3 regions of the Herbaspirillum sp. 1173 genome follow, and region 2 is predicted to be linked to each of the others. Evidence: predicted binding sites of a transcription regulator. Region 2 holds the regulator's gene; each other region holds the start of a gene.
What was found. The regulator sigma-54, encoded in region 2, starts transcription at its own class of promoters, with help from an activator protein. The targets are predictions, from matches to a motif close to TGGCANGNAANCTGCTTT.
Positions count from the first base shown of each region.

Region 1 (9,751 bases), on a different contig from region 2:
GATGAAGATCGGTTCACCACGGGCGGCAGCGGCCAGCTTGCCGCCGACGATCAGGAGGCGGTGTTCCAGGCCCGGCACGAAACGTTCGACCAGCACGCCGCTGCCTTCTTCCAGCGCGACCTTGTAGGCGGTTTCGATTTCTTCCTGGGTGTTCAGGTCGATGAAAACGCCCCGGCCGTGGTTGGCATCGCAGGGCTTGACCACCACCGGCAGGCCGATGTCCTGGGCGGCCTCCCAGGCGTCTGCGGGGCTGACCACCAGACGGCCTTCGGGCACCGGCACGCCACAGGTTTCCAGCAGCGACTTGGTGAGATCCTTGTCACGCGAGATGCCTTCGGCAATCGCGCCGGTCTGGTCGGATTCGGCGGTCCAGATGCGGCGCGACTTGCAGCCGTGACCCAGTTGCACAAGGTTGCCTTCGGACAGGCGGATGGTCGGGATGCGGCGCTCGTCGGCGGCGTCCACGATGCAGGCGGTGCTGGGGCCCAGGCACAGGCGGTCGACCATGCGGCGCAGCTTGCGCAGGGTGCCGTCGAGGTCGTACGGACGGTCTTCGATGGCGGCCATCACCAGGTCGCGGGCGGCAAAGAGCGCTGCGCGGGTGACCGTTTCATGGCGGGCACGCACCACGACCTTGTAGACGCCGCGCACGTTGGTCTCGCGCGCCTTGCCGAAGCCGCCAGGCAGGCCGGCCAGGTTCTGCAGTTCCAGGGTCACGTGTTCCAGGATGTGGCCGGGCCAGGTGCCTTCGTGCAGGCGGCGCACGAAGCCGCCGCGCTCTTCGTAGCTGCAGCGGTGTTCGATCAGGGTGGGCAACCAGGTGGTGAGGCGGTCGACGAAGCCGGGAATGGTATTGGAGGGAAAATCTTCCAGTTCGCCGATATCGATCCACACTTCGAGGGCGGAGCGGTAGGTCCAGATGTTGGGACCCTTGAGATTCAGAAAACGGAGGAATTCGATGTTTTTCATGTGTGGTGGATAGTCCGCTGTAATTGCCCAAGCCAGGATGCCGATGCTGGCTGCATCGCACGTGCCGCCCTGCGCACGCCGGTCAGCGCTCTGTCAGAATAACGCATGGTTCACTAACGCGCAGGGCGAGTTTTGGTTTACTGCATTTGCCAACTGGAATAACTGAATGAAATGGAGTGTTGCCTTGTGGCAATCAAGAACTGGCTCCGCAGGTGAGAGGGCAGGCCGGAAGGTGCAGGCGAAATGCGAGAATCATGCGGGCAGGCTGGGGGTGGATATGAACGATATTGTCGCAGACTGTCCCGTTGCCGTGGCAATGCGGCCGGAAAAAACGCGCACGCCGTCGTGACCTGAAGCTTTGGGCAGATCAGCCGTTCGCATCATGCGGGAAAGATCACCCCCGCGTAGTCGGAAGTGAAATTGCCGGTACACCGTTTGCGGCGCTCTTGCGTTATCGGAGGGCCGCTGCCCGATCGATACCCACGAGGCGGCGCAGTTCGTGGATTTGCAGCAGGGGACGCTGCGCTATAATCGCGCGCTGCCCGCTGGCACATCCTTGCAGGCATCAAGACAACAGGTCCGGCGAGACCTGCACCTCCTAAAACAATAGCCAAACTGCTCACTTCGGGCCTCAACGCTGCCGTTACATGACTACTGACTCAATACCTTCCGCGACCGCCAGCCTGCCCGAGCGCTGGCAAACGGAAACCGCTGCCCGCCTGGTCCAGGGTGAATCCGTGCTGGCCTGGCTGGAACTGGACCTGGACGCCCAGCTGCAATTCAACGCTTCGCTGGTGCTGGCCACCGACCGCCGCCTGCTGGCGCTGGCCCCGGACCGCCAGCAATGGCAGGAGTGGGCCTATCGGCCCGACCTGCAACTGAAGCATGTCGACCACGCCGGTGTGGGTACCCTGGAGCTGTGCGACGCTGCCAGCCGGCTGGCCGCCTGGCGTTACACCTTGGCCCAGAATCCGCAGGCGCTGCGCCTGATCAAGCTGTTCGAGCAGCAGCGCGACCTGCTGGCCTCGGGCGTGCAGGCCGAAGAGGAGGGCGACGTCTGCCCGACCTGCAAGGCCGTGCTGCCGGAAGGACAGGAAACCTGTGCCATCTGTCCGGAAACCAAGGAGGCGCCGCCGTCGACCTGGGCGCTGTTCCGCCTGTCGCGCTTTGCCAAGCCCTACAAGGGCTCGCTGCTGCTGGGCTTCCTGCTGACGCTGGCCTCCACCGCCGCCACGCTGGTGCCGCCCTACATGACCATGCCGCTGATGGACAACGTGCTGATCCCGTTCCAGAACGGCACTCCCATTGACACCCACCTGGCCACGCTTTACCTGTCGGGCCTGCTGGGCGCGGCGGTGCTGGCCTGGGGACTGGGCTGGGCGCGCACCTACATCCTGGCGCTGGTGTCCGAGCGCATCGGCGCAGACCTGCGCACGACCACCTACGCGCACCTGCTGCGGCTGTCGCAGGAGTATTTCGGCGGCAAGCGCACCGGCGACCTGATGGCGCGCATCGGCTCGGAAACCGACCGCATCTGCGTGTTCCTGTCGCTGCACCTGCTGGATTTCGCCATCGACGTGCTGATGATCATCATGACGGCGGCCATCCTCATTTCGATCAACCCTTGGCTGGCGCTGGTGACCTTGTTGCCGCTGCCGTTCATCGCCTGGATGATTCACGTGGTGCGCGATCGCCTGCGCCACGGTTTCGAGAAGATCGACCGCATCTGGTCGGAAGTGACCAATGTGCTGGCCGATACCATCCCCGGCATCCGCGTGGTGAAGGCGTTTGCGCAGGAGAAGCGCGAAGTGGCACGTTTCCGCGAAGCCAACCGTCACAACCTGATGGTCAATGACCGGGTCAACAAGATCTGGTCGCTCTTTACGCCCACGGTCACCTTCCTGACCGAAGTGGGCTTGCTGGTGGTGTGGGTGTTCGGGATCTGGCAGGTCTCCAGCAACCAGATCACGGTCGGTGTGCTGACTGCCTTCCTGGCCTACATCAGCCGCTTCTATACGCGCCTGGATTCGATGAGCCGCATCGTCTCGGTGACTCAAAAGGCCGCCGCCGGCGCCAAGCGCATCTTCGACATCCTGGACCACGTCTCCAGCGTGCCGGAACCGGCCAACCCGGTGCACCTGGAAAACGTCAAGGGGGCCATCGAAGTGCGCAACATCGGCTTCCGCTATGGCAACCGCGCGGTGATCCGCAACATGAGCCTGTCCATTGCGCCGGGCGAGATGATCGGCCTGGTCGGCCACAGCGGTTCGGGCAAGTCCACCATGGTGAACCTGATCTGCCGCTTCTACGATGTGTCCGAAGGGGCGATCCGCATCGATGGCGTGGACATCCGTTCGCTGCCCATCTCCGAATACCGCCGCAACATCGGCCTGGTGCTGCAGGAGCCCTTCCTGTTCTTCGGCACCATCGCCGAGAACATCGCCTACGGCAAGCCGGAAGCCACCCGCGAGGAAATCATCGCGGCGGCCCGTGCGGCCCACGCGCATGAGTTCATCCTGCGCCTGCCGCAAGGCTATGACTCGCTGGTCGGTGAGCGCGGCCAGGCCCTGTCGGGCGGTGAGCGCCAGCGCATCTCGATTGCGCGCGCGCTGCTGATCGATCCGCGCATCCTGATCCTGGATGAGGCCACTTCCTCGGTCGATACCACTACCGAAAAGGAAATCCAGAAGGCGCTGGACAACCTGGTCCAGGGCCGCACCACGATTGCCATCGCGCACCGTCTGTCGACCCTGCGCAAGGCTGATCGCCTGGTGGTACTGGATCGCGGCCAGGTGGTCGAAGTCGGCAACCACGAAGAACTGATGGCCCGGGAAGGGCATTACTACAAGCTCTACCAGGCCCAGGCGCGCAATCCTGAGGGCGATGCCGAGGTCTCGGTGAGCGAAGAAGAGAAGGGCGAATAAGCCATGAGCACCACGAACAATTCTGCCCAAAGCTTCACCCTGGAACGCAATGCTTTCGGACGTCTGGTCTTGACCGACGCCCAGGGCGGCCTGCACGAGCACGTGATTCCGGTACGTGCATTTCCGGTCACATCGCCCGATCGCGGCCTGTCTCTGGTCAGCAGCGACGGCCACGAGCTGGCCTGGATCGATACCCTGGAGGAAGTGGATGCGCCCACGCGCCGCCTGATTGAGGAAGAACTGGCCAGCCGCGAGTTCATGCCGGAGATCCAGCGCATCGTCAGCGTGTCGACCTTCGCCACGCCCAGCGACTGGACCGTGCAGACCACGCGCGGTACCACCACCTTCACGCTCAAGGGCGAGGAAGACATCCGCCGCCTGGCCGCGCCGGCGCTGCTGATCGCCGATAGCCACGGCATCCAGTTCCTGATCCGCGACCAGAAAGCACTGGACAAGCACAGCCGCAAGATCCTGGATCGTTTCCTCTGATCCGTTTCAGTGCTGCAAAAAAGAACGGCCCTGATGATGAATCAGGGCCGTTCTTGTATGGAGCGGGCTGAGGCTCAGAACTTCTCATCCGGCCGCAGGTAGCGCCACTGGCCGGTCGGCAGTTCGCCCAGCTTGACGCCGCCGATACGCACGCGCTTCAAGCCGATCACCTTCAGGCCGACCATGTCGCACATGCGGCGAATCTGGCGCTTCTTGCCTTCGCGCAGGGTGAAGCGCAGCTGATCCTCGTTCTGCCAGACCACCTTGGCCGGGCGCAGCGGCTTGCCATCCATGATGAGGCCGTGGTTCAGGCGCTTGAGATCGGATTCGGGCAGCTTGCCGGGGCGGGTGTATTGCACGCGCACCAAGTATTCCTTGTCGACCGCCGAATCCTCGCCGATCAACTGCTTGGCGATGCGGCCATCCTGGGTCAGCACCAGCAGGCCCACCGAATCGATGTCCAGCCGTCCGGCCGGCACCAAGCTCTTCAGCTGGCGCGGGTGGAAGCGCGTCTCGGTCTGGTCTTCAGCCCAGCGCGATTGTTCATTGACCAGCACCATGGCCGGCTTGTAGCCATCCTCGGCCTGGCCGCTGACGTAGCCCATGGGCTTGTTGATCAGGATGGTCACGCGCTGGGCCTGCTCGGCGCAGGCCTGGCGTTCCACGGTGACCTTCTGGTGCGGCAGCACCTTGCTGCCCAGCACCGACACCACCTGGCCATCCACGCGCACCCAGCCTTTTTCTATCCATTCGTCGGCTTCGCGGCGCGAGCACAGGCCGAGTTCGGACATGCGTTTGGAAAGTCGTACAGGTTCAGTCATGGGGATTGCCTTGCGAAAAACGGAGGCCGGCCAGCGGCGAGGGTGAGATTGTACGGCCAGCCGCGCCGCCGCGCCAGACTGGGGCGGCAGCGCGGACAGGGTGATGCGGGTCAGATGCGCAGGGTCTGCAGCAGTTCGGTTTCCAGCATGATCTGGTTGCGCGGCTGGGACAGGCCGGGGCCGTCGATCAGGAAGACGTCTTCCACGCGCTCGCCCAGGGTCATGACCTTGGCGGTATGCAGGTTGATGCGGTACTTGGCCAGCACGTTGGAGATCGAATACAGCAGCCCGGCGCGGTCATTGGCCGAGACCGACAGCAGGTAGTACTGGCCGCGCTCATCCGGGCGCAAATCCACCGACGGATTGACCGGGAAGGTGCGCGACAGGCGCGACAGGCGAGCCTTGGAAGGAGCCGGCAGCGGGGCGTCGGACTGCAGCAGGGCCCCCAGTTCGTGCTCGATCAGGTTGATGATGTCGCGGTAGTTCTTGGCGAACACCGGGGCATTGATCAGGAAGGCGTCCAGCGCGTAATCGTTGCGGGTCGTGTGGATCTTGGCGTCGAAGATGCTGAAGCTTTTTTCGTCGAAATAGCTGCAGATGCGCGCAAACAGGTCAGGGCGGTCGGGCGTGTAGACCGCCACCTGAACGCCTTCGCCAATGGGCGCCAGGCGGCAGCGCACCAGCGGTACGCCGGTATCGACCTTGTCGTAGAAGCAGCGCGTCTGCCAGGCGATGTCGGAGGCGTCGTGGCGCAGGAAGTAGGCCACGTCCAGCTGCTTCCACAGCGCTTCGTGGGCGTCGGCCGGCAGGCCGTACAGGCGCAGGGTCTTGATGGCTTCCTGCTGGGTATTCTTCAGTTCGCGGTCGGCCGAGGGCGCTTCGCCGCCCAGCACGCGCAGGGTCATGCGGTACAGGTCTTCCAGCAGCTTGCCCTTCCAGGCGTTCCAGACCTTGGGGCTGGTGCCGCGGATGTCGGCCACCGTCAGCAGGTAGAGCGCGGTCAGGTGGCGTTCGTCCTTGACCAGCTGGGCGAAGGCGGTGATGACGTCGGGGTCCGACATGTCCTGCTTCTGTGCCACGTGCGACATGGCCAGATGCTGCTCCACCAGGAACACGATCAGCTCGGTATTGTCCGGCGAGATGCCGTGCTGCTCGCAGAAGGCGCGCGCATCGTCCATGCCCAGCTTGGAGTGGTCGCCGCCCCGGCCCTTGGCGATGTCGTGGAACAGCGCCGCGATGTACAGCACCCAGGGCTGGCCGAAGTTGGCCATGAGCTGGCTGCAGAAGGGATATTCATGCGCATGTTCGCTCATCGTGAAGCGGCGTACGTTGCGCACCACCATCAGGATGTGCTGGTCCACCGTGTAGACATGGAACAGGTCATGCTGCATCTGGCCGACGATCTGGCGGAAGTTCGGCAGGTAGCGTCCCAGCACGCTGGTGCTGTTCATCCCGCGCAGGGCGTGGGTGATGCCGCGCTTGCTCTGGATGATCTGCATGAACAGGCGATGATTCTCCGGATTGGCGCGGAAGGCATTGTCGATCTTGAAGCGCGCATGCCATAGCGCACGCAGGGTGCGCGCCGACATGTCCTTCAGTTCCGGATGCTCGGAAAGCACCAGGAAGACTTCCAGCATGGCCGAAGGCGTCTCTTCGAAGACCCTGTCATGGGCGATGTCGACGAAGCCGTTGACCTCGTTGAAGCGCTCGTTGAGCGGGCGCGGAACCGCCTGCTGCGGGAACAGATGGGCTTCGATGTTCTGCAGCAGGATGGTGTTGAGCTGCGTGACCGCCTTGGCTGCCCAGTAATAGCGCTGCATCAGGTATTCGCTGGCGCGGCGGGTATCGGTGGTCTTGAAGCCGAAGGTCTCGGCGAGCTGGGTCTGGATGTCGAAGACCAGCCGGTCTTCGCGGCGGTCGGTCAGGATGTGCAGGCGGATGCGAATGTCCTTGAAGGCGCGTTCCTTCTGGCGCAGCTGGCGCGCCTCGGTGGAGGTCAGCATGCCGTGTTCGGCCAGCTCGCCCCAGGAGTTGCCCAGGCCCGCCGCCTTGGCCACCCACAGGATCACCTGCAGGTCGCGCAGGCCGCCGGGGCTTTCCTTGCAGTTGGGTTCGAGGCTGTAGGGCGTATCTTCATATTTGATGTGGCGCTGGCGCATTTCCAGGGTCTTGGCCTGGAAGAAGGCCAGCGGCTCCAGCGCCGCATGGTAGCGCTCCTGCAATTTCTTGAAGAGGGCGCGGTTGCCGGTCACCAGGCGGGCTTCCAGGAGGCTGGTCTGCACCGTGATGTCGGCAGCCGATTCATCCAGGCATTCGTCGATGGTGCGGATGCTGTGGCCGATTTCCAGGCCGATGTCCCAGAACAGCTGCACCAGGGATTCCAGCTTTTCCTTCTTGGCGGCATCCGGGGCCTGGTCCAGCAGGATCAGCACATCCACATCCGAATGCGGGAACAGCTCGCCCCGGCCATAGCCGCCCACGGCCACCAGGGCGGCATTGCCGGACATGCCCAGTTCTTCCCAGGCAGTGGTGAGGGCTTCGTCCACGTTGCGGCGCAACTGGGCCAGCAACTGCTCGGTCTTGTGGTTGGACTGGAACACCTCGATGGCTTGCTGGCGCGCGGCCTTGAGCTGTTTCTTGAGCGTGATGGCGAGTGTGGGCATCGTGGTCGGCAATTAAGGCAAGCAGGGCGGCGGGGCGGCGCCTATATGAACAAAGCCGCATCCCCATGCGGCTTTGCGCTCGAAGCAGGTTTCGTGCCGGAAACTGTGTGCAGGGTGGAGGGGCACATGGTTCCAGCCGCCAGGGTCACGCCGGGGTGGCGACCTGGTTCTGGATGAAGGCCGGCGGTGCCGGCATGCCGGGCGACACCGTCAGCACTTCGAAGCCGGTCTCGGTGACCAGCACGGTGTGTTCCCATTGGGCTGACAGGCTGCGGTCCTTGGTCTTGATGGTCCAGCCGTCGCCCATTTCGCGGATCTCGCGGCGGCCGGCGTTGATCATCGGTTCCACGGTGAAGATCATGCCGGCTTCCAGCTTCTCCAGCGTACCGGGGCGGCCGTAGTGCAGGACTTGCGGTTCTTCATGGAAGACCTTGCCGATGCCGTGGCCGCAGAACTCGCGCACCACGCTGTAGCCGGCCTTTTCGGCGTGCTGCTGGATGACGTGGCCGATGTCGCCCAAATGTGCGCCCGGCTTGATCTTGGAGATGCCCAGCCACATGCATTCATAGGTGATCTCGGTCAGGCGGCGTGCCAGGATGGACGGCTCGCCCAGGAAGAACATGCGGCTGGTGTCGCCGTGGTAGCCATTCTTGATGATGGTGACGTCGATGTTGAGCACGTCGCCGTTCTTCATCACCTTGTCGCCGGGGATGCCGTGGCAGATCACGTCATTCAGGGAGGTGCAGATGGCCTTGGGGTAGGGCGTGTAGCCCGGCGGGCAGTAGTTCAGCGGGGCCGGGATGCTGCCTTGCACGTTGGTCATGTACTCGTGGCAGAGGCGGTCGATCTCGCCGGTGGTCACGCCCGGCTTCACGAAGGGGGTGATGTAGTCCAGTACCTCGGCGGCCAGGCGGCCGGCCACGCGCATGCCTTCGATGTCTTCGGCGGTCTTGATGGTGATGTTGCCCATGATGAATCGCAATTCGCTAGAAAATCGTCAAGACGGGATTATAGACGACGGGGGTGCTTTCTGTTTTGCCGGCTCCGGCCGACAAGCCGGGGACGGCGTTTGGCTGCGTTCCTTATCTTCATGTGCTACTTGAACAAAAGTGATGGGTCGAGTAGAATGCCGGGCTGATCTGAAAACCACAGGTCAGTTGTCGAATGCGGTGTGCGGAATGATTCTTCATGTCTGTTTGGCAATAAGTGTCGTAAATTATTTTTTGAAACGCGAATCCGTTCGCTAAAAGGGTGTCCGGCTGCATGAGCCGGATGACCGAGCGGATTCCAGACCTAACCCTGGAGAAATTCATGTCCGTTACCATGCGCGAAATGCTGGAAGCCGGTGTCCACTTCGGTCACCAAACCCGCTTCTGGAACCCCAAGATGGCCCCCTTCATTTTCGGTCATCGCAACAAGATTCACATCGTCAACCTGGAAAAGACCCTGGGCATGTACCAGGAAGCCGTCAAGTACGTGCGCCAGCTGTCGGCCAACCGTGGCACCATCCTGTTCGTTGGTACCAAGCGTCAAGCCCGCGACATCCTGTCCGCTGAAGCGCAACGCGCTGGCGTGCCCTACGTTGACCAGCGCTGGCTGGGCGGCATGCTGACCAACTTCAAGACCATCAAGACCTCGATCAAGCGCCTGAAGGACATGGAAGCTGCCATCGAAGACGGTTCGGTCGAGAAGCTGTCGAAGAAGGAAGCCCTGCTGTTCACCCGTGAACAGGAAAAGCTGCAAAAGGCCATCGGCGGCATCAAGGACATGGGCGGCATTCCTGACGCCATCTTCGTCATCGACGTCGGCTACCACAAGGGCGCCATCACCGAAGCCGCCAAGCTGGGCATTCCGGTCATCGGCGTGGTCGATACCAACCACTCGC
Region 1 is NZ_JAVDSP010000001.1:335,502-345,252, forward strand. Features, by position in the region: gene cphA (cyanophycin synthetase) at 1-969, opposite strand, end outside; gene J2X56_RS01590 (ABC transporter ATP-binding protein) at 1,617-3,893, shown strand; gene J2X56_RS01595 (DUF1854 domain-containing protein) at 3,897-4,382, shown strand; gene J2X56_RS01600 (pseudouridine synthase) at 4,457-5,203, opposite strand; gene J2X56_RS01605 ([protein-PII] uridylyltransferase) at 5,314-7,866, opposite strand; gene map (type I methionyl aminopeptidase) at 8,012-8,836, opposite strand; gene rpsB (30S ribosomal protein S2) at 9,178-9,751, shown strand, end outside.
Region 1: J2X56_RS01605 ([protein-PII] uridylyltransferase) is a predicted target of sigma-54. The motif match lies at 7,948-7,965, and genes of this name have one in related genera.

Region 2 (9,751 bases):
GCACCGCCACTTCGGAAGCGGAGTGCGCCAGTTCCTTGGCTTGCTGCGCACTGTCGGCATTGTGGCGCACGGTGGAGGTCAGCTGTTCCATGGCGGACGCCGTTTCTTCGAGCGCCCCGGCTTGCTGCTCGGTGCGCGAGGAGAGATCGAGGTTGCCATGCGCGATTTCGCTGGAAGCGGTGGCAATGGTATCCGTGCTCAGGCGCACCTGGCCGACGATGCCCTGAAGGTTGTCATTCATCTGCCGCAGCGCCTGCATCAGCTGGCCGGTTTCATCCTGGCTGTGCACGTCGATCTGCTGGGTGAGGTCTCCGGCAGCCACGGCCTGCGCGACCGTGACCGCACGCTGCAGCGGACGCGAAATCGCCCGCACCAGCAGCACGCCCATCAGCAGCGCCACGAACAAACCCGCCGCCATGGCCACGCCCATCACCACCAGCAGGGTCTGGTAACGCTGCTGTGCCTGTTCGTGCAGCTCGCGCCCGACCGTGCGCTGAAGGTCCATCAGTTGCGCCAGCGTGGTATGGGCATCGGCGTAGAGCTTGAGCATGACGCCGCCATACAGTTCGATCGCACCTTGGAAGTCGCGATTGCGCAAGGCTTCGGCCGCCGGCTTGATGCCATCGGTGACGAACTTCTGGCGCTGGGGAATGAGCTTGTCCAGCAGCACGCGTTCATCGCTGGTGAGCTGGGTGTCCTGGTATTGCTTGACGATGGCGTCGTTGGCCTTGATGGCCTTCTCGATCCGGTCCATGTTGGCATCGATGTCGCCGGAGTCGCCGACGATGGAGGTGGAGATGCCATTGCGCGCCGCATCCAGCGCCGCCGACATGCGCTCCAGCTGGGAGAAGGCGACCAGGCGGTCTTCATAGAGCGAGCGCATCTGCGCATTGGTCGAACGCAATCCGACCAGGCCCAATACGCCTGAGCCGACCAGCATCAGCGCCAGAAAGCCGATGACGAAAATCAGGCGTGCCCTGATGGTTAATTTGCTGAACATGTTCCTCCCGGACTTCACTTTTGTTTTCTCTACAACGGATTCATTGTGTGGACCCGTAGTCCTGATGCGTCCAGCGCGCGCCGATAAGGCCGCGTCGCTGCCACCCGGAAACACTAGCATTTCCCGTACCAGGGGAACAGGTCCGGGATGTGGGAAGTGAACATTTATTTTTGGCAGGCTGGAATGATGAGCAGATGTGCTGAAGTGTGCGGCGCGAGCCGCTGCGCATCGGCTGCCAGCGGCGCTCTCCGGCTATTTGCTGAGCAGGCGTTTTTCGGCGCGCAGGATGGCTTCGGAACTGCCGCGCAGCACCACGATGTCGCCGGCCATCAGTTCGGTGTCTTGCGGCGCTTCCAGCCGTTGCTTGCCGCGTCGCAGCATGGCGACTTCGGCACCACATTGGGCCGGCAGGTCGATGTCGGCCAAGGTGTGGCCGATGGCGCTGGCACCGCCGATGAGGGTGACCGATTGCAGACGCACGTTCATGCCCACGCCATCGGCTTCGGCATCGGACATGCCGTGGAAATAACCGCGCAGAGAAGCGTAACGTTCATCGCGCGCATCCTGCACGCGGTGCACCACGCGGCGCAGCGGCACGCCCAGCATCACCAGCGCATGCGAGGCCAGCATGAGGCTGCCTTCCAGCGCTTCCGGCACGACTTCGGTGGCACCGGCGGCCAGCAGCTTTTCCAGGTCGGCATCATCGTGGCTGCGCACGATCACCGGCAGCTCCGGTTCCAGCTCGTGGGCGTGATGCAAGACTTTCAATGCCGAGGGTGTGCTGGCATAGGTCACCACCAGCGCCGCCGCGCGGTGGATGCCGGCGGCCACCAGGCTCTCGCGCCGGGCGGCATCGCCGTAGGAAACATTGGCGCCCCCATTGCGGGCGTCCTGCACCAGTTCCGGATCCATCTCCAGGGCGTGGTAGGCGATCCCCTCCTCTTCCAGCAGGCGCGCCAGGCTCTGGCCGCTGCGGCCGAAGCCGGCGATGATCACGTGCTTCTGCACACCCATGGTGCGGGTCGCCAGTTGCGTCAGGGCCAGCGATTGCAGCATCCATTCATTGGCCGACAGCTTCATGACGATGGCGTCGGACTGGGCCAGGATGAAGGGCGTGGCCAGCATCGACAGCACCATCGCGGCCAGGATCACCTGGATCAGCATGGGATCGACCAGCTTGAGGCCGCCGGCCTGGCTCAGCAGCACGAAGCCGAACTCGCCGGCCTGCGCCAAGCCCAGGCCCACGCGCAGCGCCACACCGGTGGTGGAGCCGAACAGGCGCGCCAGTCCGGCGATGAGGGCAAACTTGAGCAGGACCGGCCCGGTCAGCAGCAGCAACACCAGGAACCAGTGATCCACCAGCGTGCGCACATTGAGCAGCATGCCGATGGTGATGAAGAACAGGCCCAGCAGCACATCGCGGAAGGATTTGATGTCTTCTTCCACCTGATGCTTGAACTCGGTCTCGGAAATCAGCATGCCGGCGATGAAGGCCCCCAGCGCCAGCGACAGGCCGGCCTTCTCGGTGATCCAGGCCGCGCCCAGGGTGATCAGCAGCAGGTTCAGCATGAACAGTTCCTGCGAGCGCCGCTTGACCACGATGCGGAACCAGCCGCGCATGAGCTTGCTGCCGAAGAACAGCAGCAGCGCCAGCACCACCAGCGCCTTGCCCACCGCCCAGCCCAGCGTGACCATGATGTTGCCGGAATTGTTGGCCAGCGCCGGCACGACGATCAGCAGCGGCACCAGCGCCAGATCCTGGAACAGCAGCACGCCGAGGATGCGGCGGCCGTGTTCGGTCTCCAGCTCCAGCCGCTCGGTAAGCAGCTTGGAAACGATCGCCGTGGACGACATGGTCAGCGCCCCGCCCAGCGCAAAGGCCGCCTGCCAGCTGACGTTGGCGAACTGCGGCAGCACCATGGCCGCGCCCCAGGCCACCAGCATGGTGGTGGCAATGGTCGCCGCCACCTGTGCCACGCCCAGGCCGAAGACAATATGGCGCATGGCCGAGAGCTTGGAGAGCGAAAACTCCAGACCGATGGAAAACATCAGGAACACCACGCCGAACTCGGCCAGCGCATGGGTGGTTTCATTGTCCTCGGCAAAAGCCAGGCCGTGCGGGCCGATGATGATGCCCACCACCAGGTAGCCCAGCATCGGTGGCAACTGCATCATGCGGAAGGCGACCACGCCGAGGACTGCGGCAGCCAGAAGGAAAAGGGTCAGTTCCAGTCCGGAAAACATTGCTGTTGGGGTTTCTTGTCAAAAGCCGCCGGGCTGCGGCGAGGTTCGATATGAATGAATTTGTAAAATTGGCAACGCACCAGCAAAAGGCAGTTCACCTGACCAGTGTGCAATATGAAGGAAAGCCTTGGGCGGCGAGGCGCGAAATCGCCTTGAAATTCATACGTGTGGCTCCACAACAGCAGCGTAATTCACCGCGACCGGAAGCCCTCCGCGCCTGCTGCGATGCCATGCCCCATCCCGGCGATGGCCGGAAATCCCCCGTGGCAGCGGTGCTGCGGCGCGATGCAACGCTGCATATCACGTCAAATCCGGCAGCATTCCCTTACATCTGGCAAGTTTTTTGCTTTGCTAATTCGTTTATACTTCGGTTATGAGTGTAACCGATGACAAAACCACGCCTGCATCTTTTTCGGCCGGGGCTGCCCGCCGTGCCATCGCACTGGCACGCCAGACCCTGCAGATCGAAGCCGATGCCATCCTGGCCCTGAAAGACCGCCTGCGCGACGACAGCGCCGAACCCCTGGCACTTGCCGTGCAGACCTTGCTGCAATGCGAGGGACGTGCGGTGGTCTCGGGGATCGGCAAGTCCGGCCATGTCGGCCGCAAGATCGCCGCCACCCTGGCCTCTACCGGCACCCCCTCGCTGTTCATGCATCCGGCCGAAGCCGCGCACGGCGACTTGGGCATGGTGACGGCGCGCGATGTCTTCATTGCCATTTCCAATTCCGGTGAAACGGCCGAGCTGCTGGCCATCGTGCCCATCGTCAAGCGCATGGGTGCGGTGATCATCGCCATGACCGGCAATGACCAGTCCACTCTGGCCAAGCTGTCCGCCGTCCACCTCAACGTGGGCGTGGCGCAGGAAGCCTGTACCCTCAACCTGGCCCCGACCGCCAGCACCACGGCCACGCTGGCCATGGGCGACGCGCTGGCGGTGTCGCTGCTGGATGCGCGCGGCTTCGTCGAGGAAGATTTTGCGCGCTCCCATCCCGGTGGTGCACTGGGCCGCCGCCTGCTGACCCACGTGCGCGACGTGATGCGCAGCGGCGAGGCGATTCCCGCCGTGCGCCCGGACGTGTCGCTGTCGGCAGCGCTGATGGAAATCACCCGCAAGGGCATGGCCATGACCGCCGTGGTGGATGAGCAGTTCCGCCCGGTCGGCGTCTTCACCGACGGCGACCTGCGCCGCCTGCTGGAGCGCGGCCAGGACTTTTCCAAGTTTTACATCGCCGACGTCATGCATGCCAATCCGCAGACCGTCAACCAGGACCAGCTGGCCGTGGATGCCGTGCAATTGATGGAACAATTCCGCATCAACCAGCTGCTGGTTACCGATGCGGCCGGCGTGCTCACGGGCGCGCTGCACATCCACGATCTCACTCGCGCCAAGGTGATCTGATGAACGCGCCAGCCTTCGCCAGCACCCTGCCCGCTGCCGCGCTCGCCAAGGCGGCAACGATCCGCCTGATGATCTTCGACGTGGATGGTGTGCTCACCGATGGCGGCCTGTTCTACGGCGAGGACGGCGAGGCCTTCAAGCGCTTCAACGCGCTCGATGGCCACGGCATCAAGATGATGCAGCAATACGGCACCGCTGCCGCCATCATCACCGCGCGCCAGTCGCCCTATGTGCTGCGCCGTGCGCGTGATCTCGGCATCGCCCATGTATTCCAGGGCATCCACGACAAGCGCCAGGCCTTCGAACAGCTGCTGCAGCAGGTGCAGTTGACGCCGCAGGATTGCGGCTACCTGGGCGACGACATCATCGACCTGCCGGTACTGACCCGCGTCGGATTCAAGGCCTGCGTGGCCAACGGCCATCGCGAGGTGAAGTCGCGCAGCGACTACGTGACACAGGCCAGCGGCGGCCATGGTGCCGTGCGCGAGATCTGCGACCTGGTGCTGGCTGCACAAGGCAACTACGAGGCGGCCCTCGCGCCGTACCTGGCATGAGCGGGCGCAGCGGAGAACGCAACGCCGAGCGCATCCGCCTGGCGGTGATCCTGGTGATCCTGATCGCCGGTGCCCTGGGCAGCTTCTGGGTGATGCAGGCCATGCGGGCCGCGGGTGACCAGCAACCGGCGCAGCGTCCGCGTGGCAAACCCGACTACTACCTGGAAAACTTCAACTACGTGCGCATGGGCCCGACCGGTCTGCCGCGCTATGACGTTGCGGGAACGAAGATGGTGCACTACCCCACGGATGACTCCTTCGAGATCACCAAGCCGGTGGTGCACAACCTGGACCAGAACCAGGCACCGATGGAGCTTTACTCGGATACCGCGCGCGTCACCGACGACCAGACGCAGATCCACATGTACGGCAACGCCAACGCCATCCGCGCGCCCTACAAGGGCCGCGAGCAGATGCACCTGGTGTCGGAATACCTGCTGCTGTTGCCTGACGATGAAATCGTCAAGACCGACAAGCCGGTGGCCATGACCATGGGCACCACGCGCCTGAACGGCGTGGGCATGGTGGCCAACAATGCGACCCAGGTGGTGCAGCTGTTCGGCAATGTCCGCGGCTATTACGAGCCCACTCCGAAGAAACGCTAAGCCGGATGACTCCGGGATAAAAACGCCAAGAACCGATCAGACAGGAACCCAATGAAACGCTCATTCTTACTGCCGATGCTGATGCTGGCTGCCGTGTGCGGCGTGGCCAACGCCGAGAAGGCGGACTCCACCAAGCCGACCAACATCGAGGCAGACCAGATGGTCTACGATGACGTGCGCCAGGTGAAGACCTTTACCGGCAACGTGGTCATGACCCGCGGCACGCTGATCATCAAGGCCGGCCGCGTGGTATTGACGACCGACCAGTACGGTTATGAAAATGCGGTGCTGTATGCGGCCCCTGGCGCGCTGGCCAACTTCCGCCAGAAGCGTGACGGCGGTCCCAACCTGTGGATCGAAGGCCAGGCCGAGCGCATCGAGTATTCGGAGCAGACCGAAATCTCCAAGCTGTTCCAGCGCGCGCACATCCAGCGCATGGACGGCGATCGCATCACCGATGAAGTCAACGGCGAATTCATCTCCTATGACAGCCGCGCCGAATTCTATTCCGTGAACAACACCGCCACCGGCGAGAGCAAGCCGGGCGCAGGCCGCATCACTGCGGTGATCCAGCCCAAGAATCCGCCGCCGGCAGGCAGCACCGCGCCGGCCCAGCCTGCGGGCAAGAACAACGCTGCGCAGCCTGCAACGCGTCGCGACAGCGGAAAGGACCAGTGACAATGGTAGCCAGCTCGCTGGTCGTTCGCGGCCTGAAGAAAAGTTATGGCGCGCGCCAGGTGGTGCGCGATGTCTCGATGGAATTGCGCAGCGGCGAGGTGGTCGGCCTGCTCGGCCCGAATGGTGCCGGCAAGACCACTTCGTTCTACATGATCGTGGGGCTGGTGCCCTCCGATGGTGGCGAGATCGACCTCGATGGCGCGTCCATTTCGCGCATGCCGATCCACAAGCGTGCCACCATGGGCTTGTCCTACCTGCCGCAGGAAGCCTCGGTATTCCGCAAGCTGACGGTGGAAGACAATATCCGCGCCGTGCTGGAACTGCGCCAGGAAGAGGGCAAGCCGCTCTCGCGCGATGAAATCGAAGGCCGCCTCAACAACCTGCTGCACGAACTGCAGATCGAGAAGCTGCGCGAAAGCCAGGCGCTGTCGCTCTCGGGCGGTGAACGCCGGCGCGTCGAGATCGCCCGCGCACTGGCCACCGATCCGCGCTTCGTGCTGCTGGATGAACCGTTCGCCGGTATCGACCCGATTGCCGTGATCGAGATCCAGCGCATCGTGCGCTTCCTGAAGGAACGCGGCATCGGCGTGCTGATCACCGACCACAACGTGCGCGAAACGCTGGGCATCTGTGATCGCGCCTACATCATCAACCAGGGCACGGTGCTGGCCAGCGGCAATCCGGAAGAGATCATCGCCAACGAGTCGGTGCGCCGCGTGTATCTGGGCGAGCATTTCCGCATGTAAGCGGTGCAGTCGGCTTGCCCGATACGCTTGAAGAAATACAGAGTGCACATCACGTAATACGCAACAAGCAATACGCAATACGCAACGACCGGCAGAGCAACCAGCGGGCCACGCCGCTTTCAGAAAGACAGATGAAACAGTCGCTCCAGTTACGTACCTCGCAGCACCTCGCATTGACGCCGCAACTGCAGCAGTCGATCAGACTGTTGCAACTGTCGACGCTGGAACTGCACCAGGAACTGGAACAGATCCTCTCCGATAATCCCCTGCTGGAACGCCTCGACGACGCGCTCGACAATTCGGTACGTCTGCTGGCCGATGGCGCGGTCTCCAGTTCGCCCTCCAGCGGCGTTGCCGAAACCAGTCACGAAGGCAGCGGCGAAGCGGCCCCGGCCGCCAGCGATGGCGATTCCAGCTTCGACTACCAGGACAACGCGCCGGAAGCCGGTGTCACGGGGGATGCCGACTGGAGCTTCGACGACGTCGCGCGCAGCGGCAAGTCGCCAGACGATGATGATGCCCGCCCGCAACTCGAAGCGCACGAACTGACCCTGCGCGAACACCTGCTGGAACAGATCCGCGTGACCGCACGCACCCTGCGTGATCGTGCGCTGCTGGAACTGCTCACCGATGCGCTGGACGAGAGCGGCTATCTGGAAGAGCCGCTCGAAGACATCCTCGCACGCCTGCCCGAAGAGCTGGGCATCGACATGGAAGAGCTGTCGATTTCGCTCAAGCTGCTGCAGAGCCTGGACCCGGCGGGTGTCGGTGCGCGCAGTGCCGGCGAATGCCTGGCCCTGCAGATCCGCCGCCTGCCCAAGATTCCCTTCGTGACGCGCAAGCTGGCCTTGAGGATCGTGGAGGATTACCTGCCGCTGTTTGCACAACGCGATTTCAACAAGATCAAGAAGGCACTGGATTGCGATGACGAAGACCTGCGCGAAGCGCAGGCGGTGATCCGCCAGTGCCGTCCGCATCCGGGTGCGGAATTCGCGCGTGATGCCTCGGACTATGTGGTGCCGGACGTGATTGTCAAGCAGACAAAGAACGGCTGGCAGGTCATGCTCAACCATGAGGTCATGCCCAAGCTGCGCGTCAATGCGATGTATGCCAGTGCATTGAAGCAAGCCAAGGGAGAAGGTTCGCTGTCGTCGCAGTTGCAGGAAGCCAAGTGGCTCATCAAGAACATGCGGCAACGTTTCGATACAATTTTGCGCGTCGCGCAGGCTATTGTGGAACGTCAAAGAAACTTCTTTTCACATGGGGCAGTGGCCATGCGCCCCCTTGTGCTGCGTGAAATTGCTGATACACTGGGTCTACACGAGAGCACCATCTCTCGCGTGACGACTCAGAAATACATGCTCACTCCGCATGGAATGTTTGAGTTGAAATACTTCTTCGGTAGCCATGTCGCGACTGAAACCGGAGGTGAAGCATCCTCCACCGCGATACGGGCGCTGATCAAACAGTTGATAGGAGCCGAGAACCCGCAGACCCCATTATCCGATAGCAAGATTGCGGATATGCTGGCAGAACAAGGCATGGTGGTCGCGCGACGCACAGTCGCCAAATACCGCGAAGTGTTGAAGATTCCGCCGGTCAATCTCCGCAAGTCCCTCTGAGTTTTTCCTCAGTTTTTCTGCAGTACCGTTGCTGTGTTCAGGCAAGCATCCGACTGATGCCCGCGCCATCCGACACGAAGACCGTGCCCGTGGTACAGCTGCAGCAGGATCGATTGCACGAACCTCCAGTGACTTCACGATAGGAGTCTTGTATGAATCTGACCATCAGTGGACACCACCTCGAACTGACCCCCGCCATCCGGGAATACGTGCAAAGCAAGCTCTCGCGTATCAAGCGCCATTTCGACAACGTGATCGACGTCAGCGTGATCCTGAGCGTAGATAAACTCACAGAAAAGGAAAAGCGCCAAAAAGCGGAAATCAACGTCCACATCAAGGGGAAGGATCTACATGCGGAAAGCATCGCACACGACCTCTACGCTGCCATTGACACGCTGATCGACAAGCTCGATCGCCAGGTCATCAAGCACAAGGACAAGTTGCAGGAGCATCACTCCATGGCCAAGCGCCTGCCGGACGAAACGCCGGAGGATGCGGTGGCCGGAGCGGCATAAGCCAGGACACCCTCGGCAAGCCACCTCGCAGCCGCAAGGCTGCTGAGAAAGCCAGCCGAATTTCATGAGGAAGGGGCGCGCAAGCGCCCTTTTTCATTTGCGGCCGCCGAACTGGCCAAGCCTGTGGAAAAGATATAAATCATTGCGTAAAGCAACTTTTCCACCGCCGCTGCTGACGATGATGCAAGGGACGGCTTGAATGTCTTCACGGCACCCTCATCTTCAACACAAGAATTTGCATACGATATAAATTATTTCCTCGATGCAATTTTTTGCCCGTTCAGACAGGCCACCAGCATGCAGGCGATTTCAACGCGCCCGCCGGCTTTTCCCTATAATGTCGGGCAATCCCATTTTTAAAGGCACAGCCATGAGCGACGTCCAA
Region 2 is NZ_JAVDSP010000010.1:102,467-112,217, forward strand. Features, by position in the region: gene J2X56_RS23570 (methyl-accepting chemotaxis protein) at 1-1,000, opposite strand, end outside; gene J2X56_RS23575 (cation:proton antiporter) at 1,253-3,244, opposite strand; gene J2X56_RS23580 (hypothetical protein) at 3,295-3,621, shown strand; gene J2X56_RS23585 (KpsF/GutQ family sugar-phosphate isomerase) at 3,618-4,646, shown strand; gene J2X56_RS23590 (HAD family hydrolase) at 4,646-5,200, shown strand; gene lptC (LPS export ABC transporter periplasmic protein LptC) at 5,197-5,805, shown strand; gene lptA (lipopolysaccharide transport periplasmic protein LptA) at 5,857-6,483, shown strand; gene lptB (LPS export ABC transporter ATP-binding protein) at 6,486-7,229, shown strand; gene J2X56_RS23610 (RNA polymerase factor sigma-54) at 7,361-8,851, shown strand; gene hpf (ribosome hibernation-promoting factor, HPF/YfiA family) at 9,004-9,366, shown strand; gene J2X56_RS23620 (hypothetical protein) at 9,429-9,575, opposite strand; gene grxD (Grx4 family monothiol glutaredoxin) at 9,737-9,751, shown strand, end outside.

Region 3 (9,751 bases), on a different contig from region 2:
GCATGGCCGGTGCCGCGCTGCACTGGGCCGGCCGGCTGATGCTGGCGGGCATCGTCATCTTCAGCGGCAGCCTCTACCTGCTGGCCCTGACCGGCACCCGCATCCTCGGTGCCATCACGCCGTTTGGCGGTGTGGCCTTTCTCGCAGCGTGGCTGCTGGTGGCGTGGGCGGCGCTGAAGAGCCGATAAGCAGCATTAAGCAAAATTCAATGCTCTGGAAAAGAGCATTAAACGCAGATGAATGGTACCAGGAAGGCGCATTCAGGCCGCCGCGCCACTCAGCGCTTCCTTGACCAGTTCATCGATTTCACCGGTGATGTTGGAAAGCACACCAGCCACCACCGAGAATTCCCTGCCAGCCTGTCCTGATCGCGCTGCCACGATGCGGGCATTGAAGGCCACCATCTTGGCTTCGCGTGCAATGGTTTCGATGTCGGTCATGATGCCGCGCAACTGCTCGCGCATGAGGCGCGCATGCTTCTTCGACTGCGCTTCGTAGACCGCCGTGATCTCGTTCAACACGGCCAGCAGCGGCGTGGTTTCCTGCACCAGCTGTTCCAGCAGGGCCGGACCGGTCTTGAGCTTGTCCTCGATGGCATTGAGCGCACGTTGCGCCAGTTCGGCAAAACTGGTGATGCGCGCATCGCCCCGGCTGCGTCCGAAATACACCTCTTCCAGCTCCGGGCAGAATACGCCGGGCAAGTCCCCGGAGCGCTTGAGCAAGGCCGCATGGGCGCTGCGGAACAGTCCCAATGCCTCGCGCGCAGTGGCACAAGCCCCCTGCTGGCCCTGTGCTGCGAGCACCGCGTACAACACCAAGCGCTGCGACGTGAAGCGGCGGCGGCCAGAGAGATTGATCAGGGCACCAAACACTTCGCCCGAGAGCGGAACGAGTGCGGACTCCTCAGCGCCCTCAACAGGGGCCTCCTCGATGACAGCCAGGCTGCTCATGGACATCTCCTTCAATTGCATTGGACAGGTGGCCGGCAGAAGGGTCTGACGCGGGCTTACGCCGCTTCCCGCGCCGGATGCGCCTGCTTGCGATACAGGAACTCCAGCACCGCCGTGCGATAGGCACCATACTGCGCATCCTGCGCCAGCGAGACACGGTCGCGCGGACGCGGCAGCTTCACTTCCACGATCTCGCCAATGGTGGCAGCGGGACCATTGGTCATCATCACGATGCGGTCCGACAGCAGCACCGCCTCATCCACATCGTGGGTCACCATCACCACCGTCGATTCGGTCTTGGCGACGATCTTCAACAACTCATCCTGCAGGTGCGCACGGGTCAGTGCATCGAGTGCGCCGAAGGGTTCATCCATCAGCAGGACCTTGGGCTCCATCGCCAGCGCGCGGGCAATGCCGACACGCTGCTTCATGCCGCCGGAGATCTCATTGGGCCGCTTGCTCTCGGCCGCCGTCAGGCCGACCAAGGCCAGCGCGGCGCGCGTGCGGTCACGCAACTGGGTGCGATTTTCGCTGGCACCGAACACCCGCTCCACACCGAGATAGATGTTTTCATAGCAGGTCAGCCACGGCAGCAGCGAGTGGTTCTGGAACACCACTGCACGCTCCGGGGCCGGACCACCGATCTCGCGATTGGCACACAGCAGTACGCCATCACTGGGCTTGAGCAGGCCCGCAATCAGGTTCAGCAAGGTCGACTTGCCGCAGCCGGAGTGGCCGATCAAGGAGACGAACTCGCCCTTGGCCACCGTCAGGTTGATCTCGCGCAGTGCATGGAAGACGCCCTTCCTGGTGTGGAACACCATCTCCACACCGTGGATATCGATGAACTTGCCGTTGATGTTGTCCATGATCCTGCCCTCCTCAGTTGTTGACCTGCTCGTAGGTGAACGCCTTGGCCAACGCCACCAGCAATTGTTCCAGCACCAGCCCGACCACCCCGATGACGACGATGGCGATGATGATGTGCGGCACGTTCAGGTTGTTCCATTCATCCCAGACCCAGAAGCCGATGCCGACGCCGCCGGTCAGCATCTCGGCGGCCACGATCACCAGCCACGCAGTACCGATGGAAAGGCGCACGCCGGTCAGCATGTAGGGCAACACCGAAGGGAACAGGATCTTGGTCAGCACCTTCCATTCGGAGAGATTGAGCACGCGCGCCACGTTCATGTAATCCTGCGGCACGCGCTGCACACCGACGGCCGTGTTGATGATCATCGGCCAGATCGAGCAGATGAAGATCGACCAGATCGCCGCCGGATTGGCCGACTTGAACACCAGCAGGCCAATGGGCAGCCAGGCCAGCGGCGAGACCGGACGCAGCAGGCTGATGATGGGGCCGAACATGCGCGAGAGGAATTCCACGCGGCCAATCGCAAAGCCCAGCGGAATGCCCACCAGCGCCGCCAGTCCGAAGCCCATGCCGACCCGCTGCAGCGAAGCCAGCACGTTCCAGCCTATGCCCTGGTCATTGGGACTGTTGCGGTAGAAGGGATCGGAAAACATCACGCCCGCTTCCTTCAGGGTCACCCATGGCGTGGGGAAGCTGGCGGTCTTCAAGGCGATGATCTGCCAGACCAGCACCAGCAGCGCCACCCCCAGCAGGGGCGGCACCACGCGCATGAAGAGTCCGCCCGCGATGATCTTCTTGCGCAGGCTGCGCGCTTTCACGCTGCCGGCAGGGCTGGCGGCGGGTGCCACCTGCGCTTCGTTGGCGGCGGCTGCACGCACCGGCTCGCCGGCAGCAGACACGCCGGCGTGGCCGTTGCCGGCGGGCTTGGCGTTCTCACCCATGATGCTTTCTGCGACTGCACTCATCATCTTCCCCTTGCTCTAAGCACTTCACCTTGATGGACACGGCGCAGGCCGCACCCGCTTACACCTTGATCTTGAACGCCTGCGCGTAGGCCGCCGGATTCTTGCCGTCCCACACCGTACCGTCCATCAGTTTGGAACTGCGCATGACGTCCTTGGGCAGCGGTGTCTTGGTCATCGCGGCAGCGTCCTTGTAGAGATCGATCTGGTTGACCGACTTGGCCACGGCCAGGTAATCCGGATCACTCTTCAACAGGCCCCAGCGGCGGTGCTGGGTCATGAACCACATGCCATCGGAGAGGAAGGGGAAGTTGACCTGGCCTTCGTCGTAAAACTTCATGTAGTTGGGATCGTCCCAGGTCTTGCCCAGGCCGTTCTGGTAGCGCCCGAGGATGCGCTGGTCGATCACGTCCTTGCTGGTGTTCACATAGGATTTGTCGGCGATCACCTCGGCCATCTTGTTCTTGTTGGCCAGCGAGGCATCGATCCACTTGCTGGCCTCCAGGATGGCGGCCATCATGGCGCGACAGGTGTTGGGGTACTTCTGCACGAACTCCAGCGAAGTGCCCAGCACCTTCTCGGGATGGTCCTTCCAGATGTCCTGGGTGGTGATGGCGGTGATGCCCACGCCATCGACGATGGCGCGATGGCCCCAGGGCTCGCCCACGCAGAAGCCATCCATGTTGCCCACCCGCATGTTGGCCACCATCTGCGGCGGCGGGACCGTAATCACCTTGGCATCCTTCATCGGATTGATGCCGTTGGCGGCCAGCCAGTAATACAGCCACATCGCGTGGGTGCCGGTCGGGAAGGTCTGTGCGAAGGTGTATTCGCGCTTGTCGGTCTGCATCAGCTTGTAGAGCGATGCGCCATCGACTGCCCCCTTGTCAGCCAGCTTTTTGGACAAGGTGATGGCCTGGCCGTTATGGTTCAGGCCCATCAGCACCGCCATGTCCTTCTTCTGGCCGCCGATGCCCAGTTGCACGCCATAGATCAGGCCATACAGCACGTGGGCCGCATCCAGTTCGCCGTTGGTGAGCTTGTCGCGCACGCCGGCCCAGGAGGCTTCCTTGCTGGGGACGATCTTGATGCCGTACTTCTTGTCGAAACCCAGCACCGAGGCCATCACCACCGAGGCGCAATCGGTCAGGGGGATGAAGCCGATCTTGACTTCTTCCTTTTCCGGCTTGTCCGAGCCGGCCGCCCACGCACCGCCCGGGAGCATGCCCAGCATGCCGCTGCCGGCGGCCAGTGCACCGCCCTGCAGAAGGGAGCGGCGCTTGCCGTCCACCCTGTCCGCTGCCTTGAGCGCGCTGTCCTGTGCATCCTGCATGCCGCTGCCGAGCGCGCCTGTCTTGCCTGCCTGACCTTTGGATTCCATAGCACCATTCCCCTTGCGTTGCGATTTGAAGAAAGCCCAAACAAAAAAAGGCGTGTTCCGACATGGATGACCCATACCGGAAGACGCCTTTGTCCTGGACGGCGCGACCGCCATTGGCCACACCTTCACGTTGCTTGCGCATTGCTGCGCTTGTGCATCAGCTTCAGCAAAGAGCGTGCCAGAACCGCGACGCACCTCGGAAAGCCGCATGGGAACTGCGTTGCGAGGGAACACGATGAGATCCGCAGCGGCAGGAGGAGGACCGCGCGGCGCGATCAAATCGGGCGGGATCCGCACTTCGGTTGTGCCTTGCACCAAGTTGGCAGCGATTTGTCAGGGTCGCAACGATGGCCTGCGCTGGCCAAGCCGGGGGCGCGGCCACCTACTCACGCTTGCCGGATTTTCCTACAGCACATTGCGATGGGCGCTGATCGTGCGGCGGACCGGCTGACCCTAAGATGACCCCAGCTTTACGAATCACCCGGCGCTTGCACCCTGGCGGGCAAGAACGAACTCAATAACAAAGGAGAAATCCATGACCCTCGGCACCATCCTGCTCATCGTCCTGATCCTGATCCTGCTCGGCGTCATCCCCGCTTGGCCGCACAGCCGCAGCTGGGGCTATGGTCCCAGCGGTATCGCTGGCACCATCGTCATCATCCTGCTGATCCTGCTGCTGCTCGGCAAGATATAAGGCGGGGCGGCAGCCGGCCTGTGCGGTCCGGCTGCCCTGGCCCCAGCCTTCAGACGCTCCCTTCCCTCCCGCAAGCCTGATACCATCCGGTGGCGGACGGGAAAACGGCGCGGACGGTGCCTGTCACCGTCCGCGCCGTTTGCTTGTGGACGCCGCCTCGCACTGCCGGGGCAAGCTCACACGCACGGCTTTCCCTGCTCCCGTACCGTGATGAGGCTGACATCAGATGAACAATAAATTCCTCGCTTCTCCCCTGCCCGCTCTCCTGGCGGCCCTGAGTCTGCTTTGCGCGGCCGCCGCGCACGCTGCTGAAGAAGATGTCAGCAAGGCCGATCCCCAGCGCTGGTACCAGGAAGACAACAGCGCCAAAGGCCGGCTGCAAAACCTGAACAAGGAAACCGCTGCCGCCTATGCCGAGGCGCTGCAGGGCTGCCGCAGCCTACGCGGGAAGGATGCTGCAGCCTGCCGCAAGCAAGCAGCCGACGCCAGGTCGCAGGATGCTGCGCGGGCACAGCGCATCTTCAAGGACTACCAGGGCGGCGAACCCGCGGCGACACCCATCAAGGGCGAGCGCAAGCCGATGCACAAGCACGGCGCCAAGTCGGCGGCAAGATAAGCGGTCGCCATCCACCTCCTGAATGCAACAACGCCGCGCCAGGTCACCCTGTCGCGGCGTTGTAGTGGGCCGCTCCTCAGCGCGAGGAGCGGCGGCCGGGATCAGCCGGCCAGCGAATTACTTGCCGACCTGATTGCCGATGACGCCACCGACGGCGGCACCACCCACGGTCCCGATGGCGCTGCCACCGGTGAGGACGGCACCACCGACGGCACCGGCACCTGCGCCGATGGCGGTGTTCTTGTCTTGCTGGGTCATGCCGCTGCAGCCGGTCAGGGCGGCAAAGGCACAGATGGCTACCGAGGTCACTGCCAGTTTTTGCATGGTCTTCATGATGACTCCTTCCTCTTTGTCGAATAGGGGAATACGGCCGCCGATCAGGTCGACGGACGCATGATCACGCGCGGTGCCTTGGGCTGTTGTGCGTGATCACGATAAACCGGTGCGCTGGGCGCAGCCTTGGCCGGTTCGCGTTGCGCTGCCGGATCCTTGCCATCGGCGCGTGCGCCAAACAGCAGCACGGCGTTCTGGAGGGACTTGGAGCGCTTGCTCTCGGCCATGTCCATGTAGCGGAATTTCTTCTGCCCCAGCTTGTGCAGACGCGCTGCATCCACCGGCATGTGACGGTCCATCGTGGAAGCCGACCAGCGCGATGCGCTGTCGACGGCTTGCGGAGTTTCTGCGAAAGCGTGAGAGGCGAAAGCCGAAGCGGCTGCCAGCATGCAAATACCGACTGTTTTTTTCATGGTCGTCCCTTTCAGGGGTCCCTTCTGGCGGTGAGCAAAATTTCATGCGGCAAACCGTGAACTCTTTTGCAATTCCCGGCTCTACCAGCACCATGACCACATGGTCGCGGAAATTGCTGCATCACAAAATCAGCCGTTTCCGATATTGGTGTAGGCGTTTTCCTACACGCGCTGTGCTGCCTGCTTCAGATGTCCTTCACACCCTGCCGGCCCGTGCCGCCGGTGCCTGATCAGGTCACCGGAACACGGACATTCAGGACTTAGTCCTTGGCGGCTTCCTTGGCATCGCCATAGGTCTTCTGGACGTTGCCTTCGACCTGCTTGGCAGCACCCTTGACCTGCTGGCTGGTATTGCCGGTCAGCTCACCGGTCTTCTCCTGCACCTTGCCTGCCACTTCCTTCAAGCTGCCTTTAATCTGGTCCTTGTTCATGATGGCTCCTTTGGGTTGTTTGCCTGATGGTTACCCGGTGCCGCACTGGGCTGGCTGCCGGCTCCGCCACCCTTGCCGGCCCGACGGGCGGTGAGTGACGATGAATCCATGGTACCGATGAGCCTGTCGGGCGAACATAAGAGAGTCGTCCTTTCACGCGTAGGAAAAAACGAAAAACGGTGCAGGAAAAACGCTCCCCAAACAAACCTCACCAAAACGCAAAAAGCCGCCCTGGGGGCGGCTTTCAGAGGGTGTGACGCAATCTTGAATACCGTCGGGCGCCGGCCCGTCAAGTCTCGCTGGCAGCAAGTTCCGGACGGATCGGCAGGCTGATGCTGATGAGCGCGCCCTTGCCCGGCGTGGAGCGGATATCGACCTCGCCACCAAAGAAGGTGGCACGCTCACGCAGGCCGCGCAGACCGTAGGTCTTGTGGTTGTCGCGCCGCTCTTCGGGAATGCCCACGCCATCGTCGCGCACGGTCAGCGCCACATGATCCTCATCGACATCGAGAATCACGTCGACCTTGCTGGCCTTGGCGTGCTTGGTCACGTTGTTGAGCATTTCCTGCAGCATGCGGTAGATGGCGATTTCCATCTCGTGGCCCACATCGACGTCTTCATCGGGCAGGCTGGCGTGGCAGGCGATGCCGGTGCGCTCGTGCAATTCATCAAGCTGTTCCGAGATCGCGGCCTTCAGTCCGAACAGGTCCAGGGTATTGGGACGCAGCTCGGTCTGGATGCGCCGGGTGGTGGCCACCAGCGACTTCATCAGGCCTTGCATGCGGGTCTTGCGATCGGCCCATTTTTCATCCGGCGGCAGGATCTGGTAGACCCCTTCCAGGTGCATCGACAGGGCCGTCAGCGACGCGCCCATGTTGTCATGCAACTCGCGGGCGATGGCACGCTTTTCTTCCTCGCGCACCGTTTCCAGGTGGTTGGTCAGTTCGCGCAGCAGCGCCGTACGCTCGATGACGGTCTTTTCCAGCCGGCTCTCGCGCTCGCGCAATTCATCCTCGGCCTGCTTGCGTTCGGTGATGTCGGTGCTGATGCCGATCACACCCTGCACGCTGCCATCCTTGCCGAACCACGGCACCTTGGCAGTCTGGAAGGTCACCACGCCTTCGGGCAGGTGGAGCGTCTGCTCCAGCTTCTCGGGCTTGCCCGAGGCCATGACGCGGCGATCATCGCGGTCGACGGTGTCGGCCTCTTCCTCGACCAGGAACAGTTCACGGCTCGAGCGGTACATGGTCTCTTCCCAAGTCTTGCCCAGCTTGTGCAGCGTGGCCGGGTTGGCGAAGATCATCAGGCCCTGGCGGTTCTTGACGAAGATCGGGTCGCTGGTACTTTCACTGACGGCATTGAGCAACGCACTGGTTTCGGCCAGCTTCTGGGCGTTGCGCGTGCGTTCGCCGTATTCGCTGTCGAGCCGGCTGGCCGAGCCCCAGAAGATGAAGAGCACGATCACGCCGTTGATCAGCGTCAGGGTCGGCAGCACCAGCTCCGGCAGGATCCAGCCATGCGTCATGCCCCAGTTCAGCAGCAGGCTGAAGGCCAGCAGCAGGAACAGGGTCTGCGGCAGCAGATGGCGCAGCATCTGGCCACCGGGCGCCATGCGCAGGATCACCGCCATGAGCGGATGCGAGGGACGCGCCATCAGCAAGGCCGCGCCCAGCAGTGCAAACACCAGCGACGACAGCAAAGAGATGGGCAGCGGGAAATCGAGATAGATGAACTGGCTCACGTCATACAGGTAGCCCACCAGCGGAATGGCCGACAGCGCCATGAGCGTGAAAGCCAGGTATTCCGCCGGGTAGTACCCGCCCAGCAGACGCCAGTCGTGCAGCAGCAAGGCCAGCGCCATCAGCACGAAGCCCACCGACAGCAAGGGCGGAATGGCCAGTGGCGAAATCGGATGCGCACCATCCAGCGGCAACCAGCCCAGCGAGTACATGATCCCCTGCACCAGCGAGGCCACGCCCAGCACCAATAGCAATACCGCCAGGCCGACGGCCAGCTTGCGCACCGAAGGACGGCGCGCGCCGGAATGCATGCAGCGGAAATAGAGCGCCGAAGCGCCCAGGATGAACCCGCCCGCCGTCACCTCCCGCACGGCCAGCAGGCCCGAGAGCAGGCGACGATATTCTTCGCCCAGCAGGCCGGTCACCAGCACCACCACGCCCAGCAGGATCACCGCCATGGACAGGCCCATGGCCAGCGTCACCATGCTGCTGTAATGCGCGTGTGACGCGGCAAAATACTCCACCGATGCGCTGTTCTGGAGATCGGCGGAGGACGGACGAAGGCCGTCATTGTTCTTCTGCATCGTCGAAAATCCCTTGCTTTGGTGCGACCCGTGCCGCCTGCGCGCCTTCTGTGGCGGCCTGCTTGCCATGATCGGTTCTGATTGTCTGATCCATCAAGGTCGCGCCGAACTGCCCTGGCGACATGCTGGGTAGCTGCACCACATGATGCAGCAAAAAAATAAACTTACATTCCGCCCGTCTGCGCCCGCCCCTGCGGCGGCGTATTGCTGCTCGATGAGGTGCGCCCGGACTTGCCCGCTCTCTTCTGTGCCAGTTCTTCCAGCAGGTCACACAGCAGCGGCAATTCTGACGACTTGTCAAAGAAGTGCTGCACCCCGCATTGCACTCCCACGCGCCGATAAGTCGGGCTCACATGATTGCTGAACACTACCTTCACTTCGCTCTGGCGACGCGTATTGGAGCGCGCCAGGGACTGCAGCAGGCTCATGCCATTGCCCTGCTTCAACTGGATGTCCAGGATCAGTACGTCATAGCTGTTCTGCTGCAGATGGCGCAAGGCCTCCAGTTCGGTTTCGGCGTAGCCCACCAGGCGCACACCGGCGATTTCCGACAGGCTCTCCACGATCAGGTCCCGCACGTCCTCCGAATCCTCCACCAGGAAGATCCGCAAGGGCGTCCCGTCGCTGTCGCGCTGGGCCCTGCTGTTGAGATTGTCATCCATGATGCGCCGTACCACTCTTCCTTGCCTGCCGCCTGGCCAGAATGGCCAGTGACGGCGGCATATCCGCCCGGGGGAAACCCGGCTCAGTCGATCAGATTGTTCTTGATCGCGT
Region 3 is NZ_JAVDSP010000003.1:628,457-638,207, forward strand. Features, by position in the region: gene J2X56_RS14605 (DUF423 domain-containing protein) at 1-188, shown strand, start outside; gene J2X56_RS14610 (methyl-accepting chemotaxis protein) at 261-950, opposite strand; gene J2X56_RS14615 (ABC transporter ATP-binding protein) at 1,007-1,819, opposite strand; gene ntrB (nitrate ABC transporter permease) at 1,833-2,789, opposite strand; gene J2X56_RS14625 (CmpA/NrtA family ABC transporter substrate-binding protein) at 2,848-4,119, opposite strand; gene J2X56_RS14630 (DUF3309 family protein) at 4,703-4,861, shown strand; gene J2X56_RS14635 (hypothetical protein) at 5,088-5,477, shown strand; gene J2X56_RS14640 (glycine zipper 2TM domain-containing protein) at 5,595-5,810, opposite strand; gene J2X56_RS14645 (hypothetical protein) at 5,855-6,223, opposite strand; gene J2X56_RS14650 (CsbD family protein) at 6,484-6,654, opposite strand; gene J2X56_RS14655 (PAS domain-containing protein) at 6,944-8,977, opposite strand; gene J2X56_RS14660 (hypothetical protein) at 8,961-9,101, opposite strand; gene J2X56_RS14665 (response regulator) at 9,142-9,639, opposite strand; gene J2X56_RS14670 (response regulator transcription factor) at 9,723-9,751, opposite strand, start outside.
Region 3: J2X56_RS14625 (CmpA/NrtA family ABC transporter substrate-binding protein) is a predicted target of sigma-54. The motif match lies at 4,331-4,348, and genes of this name have one in related genera.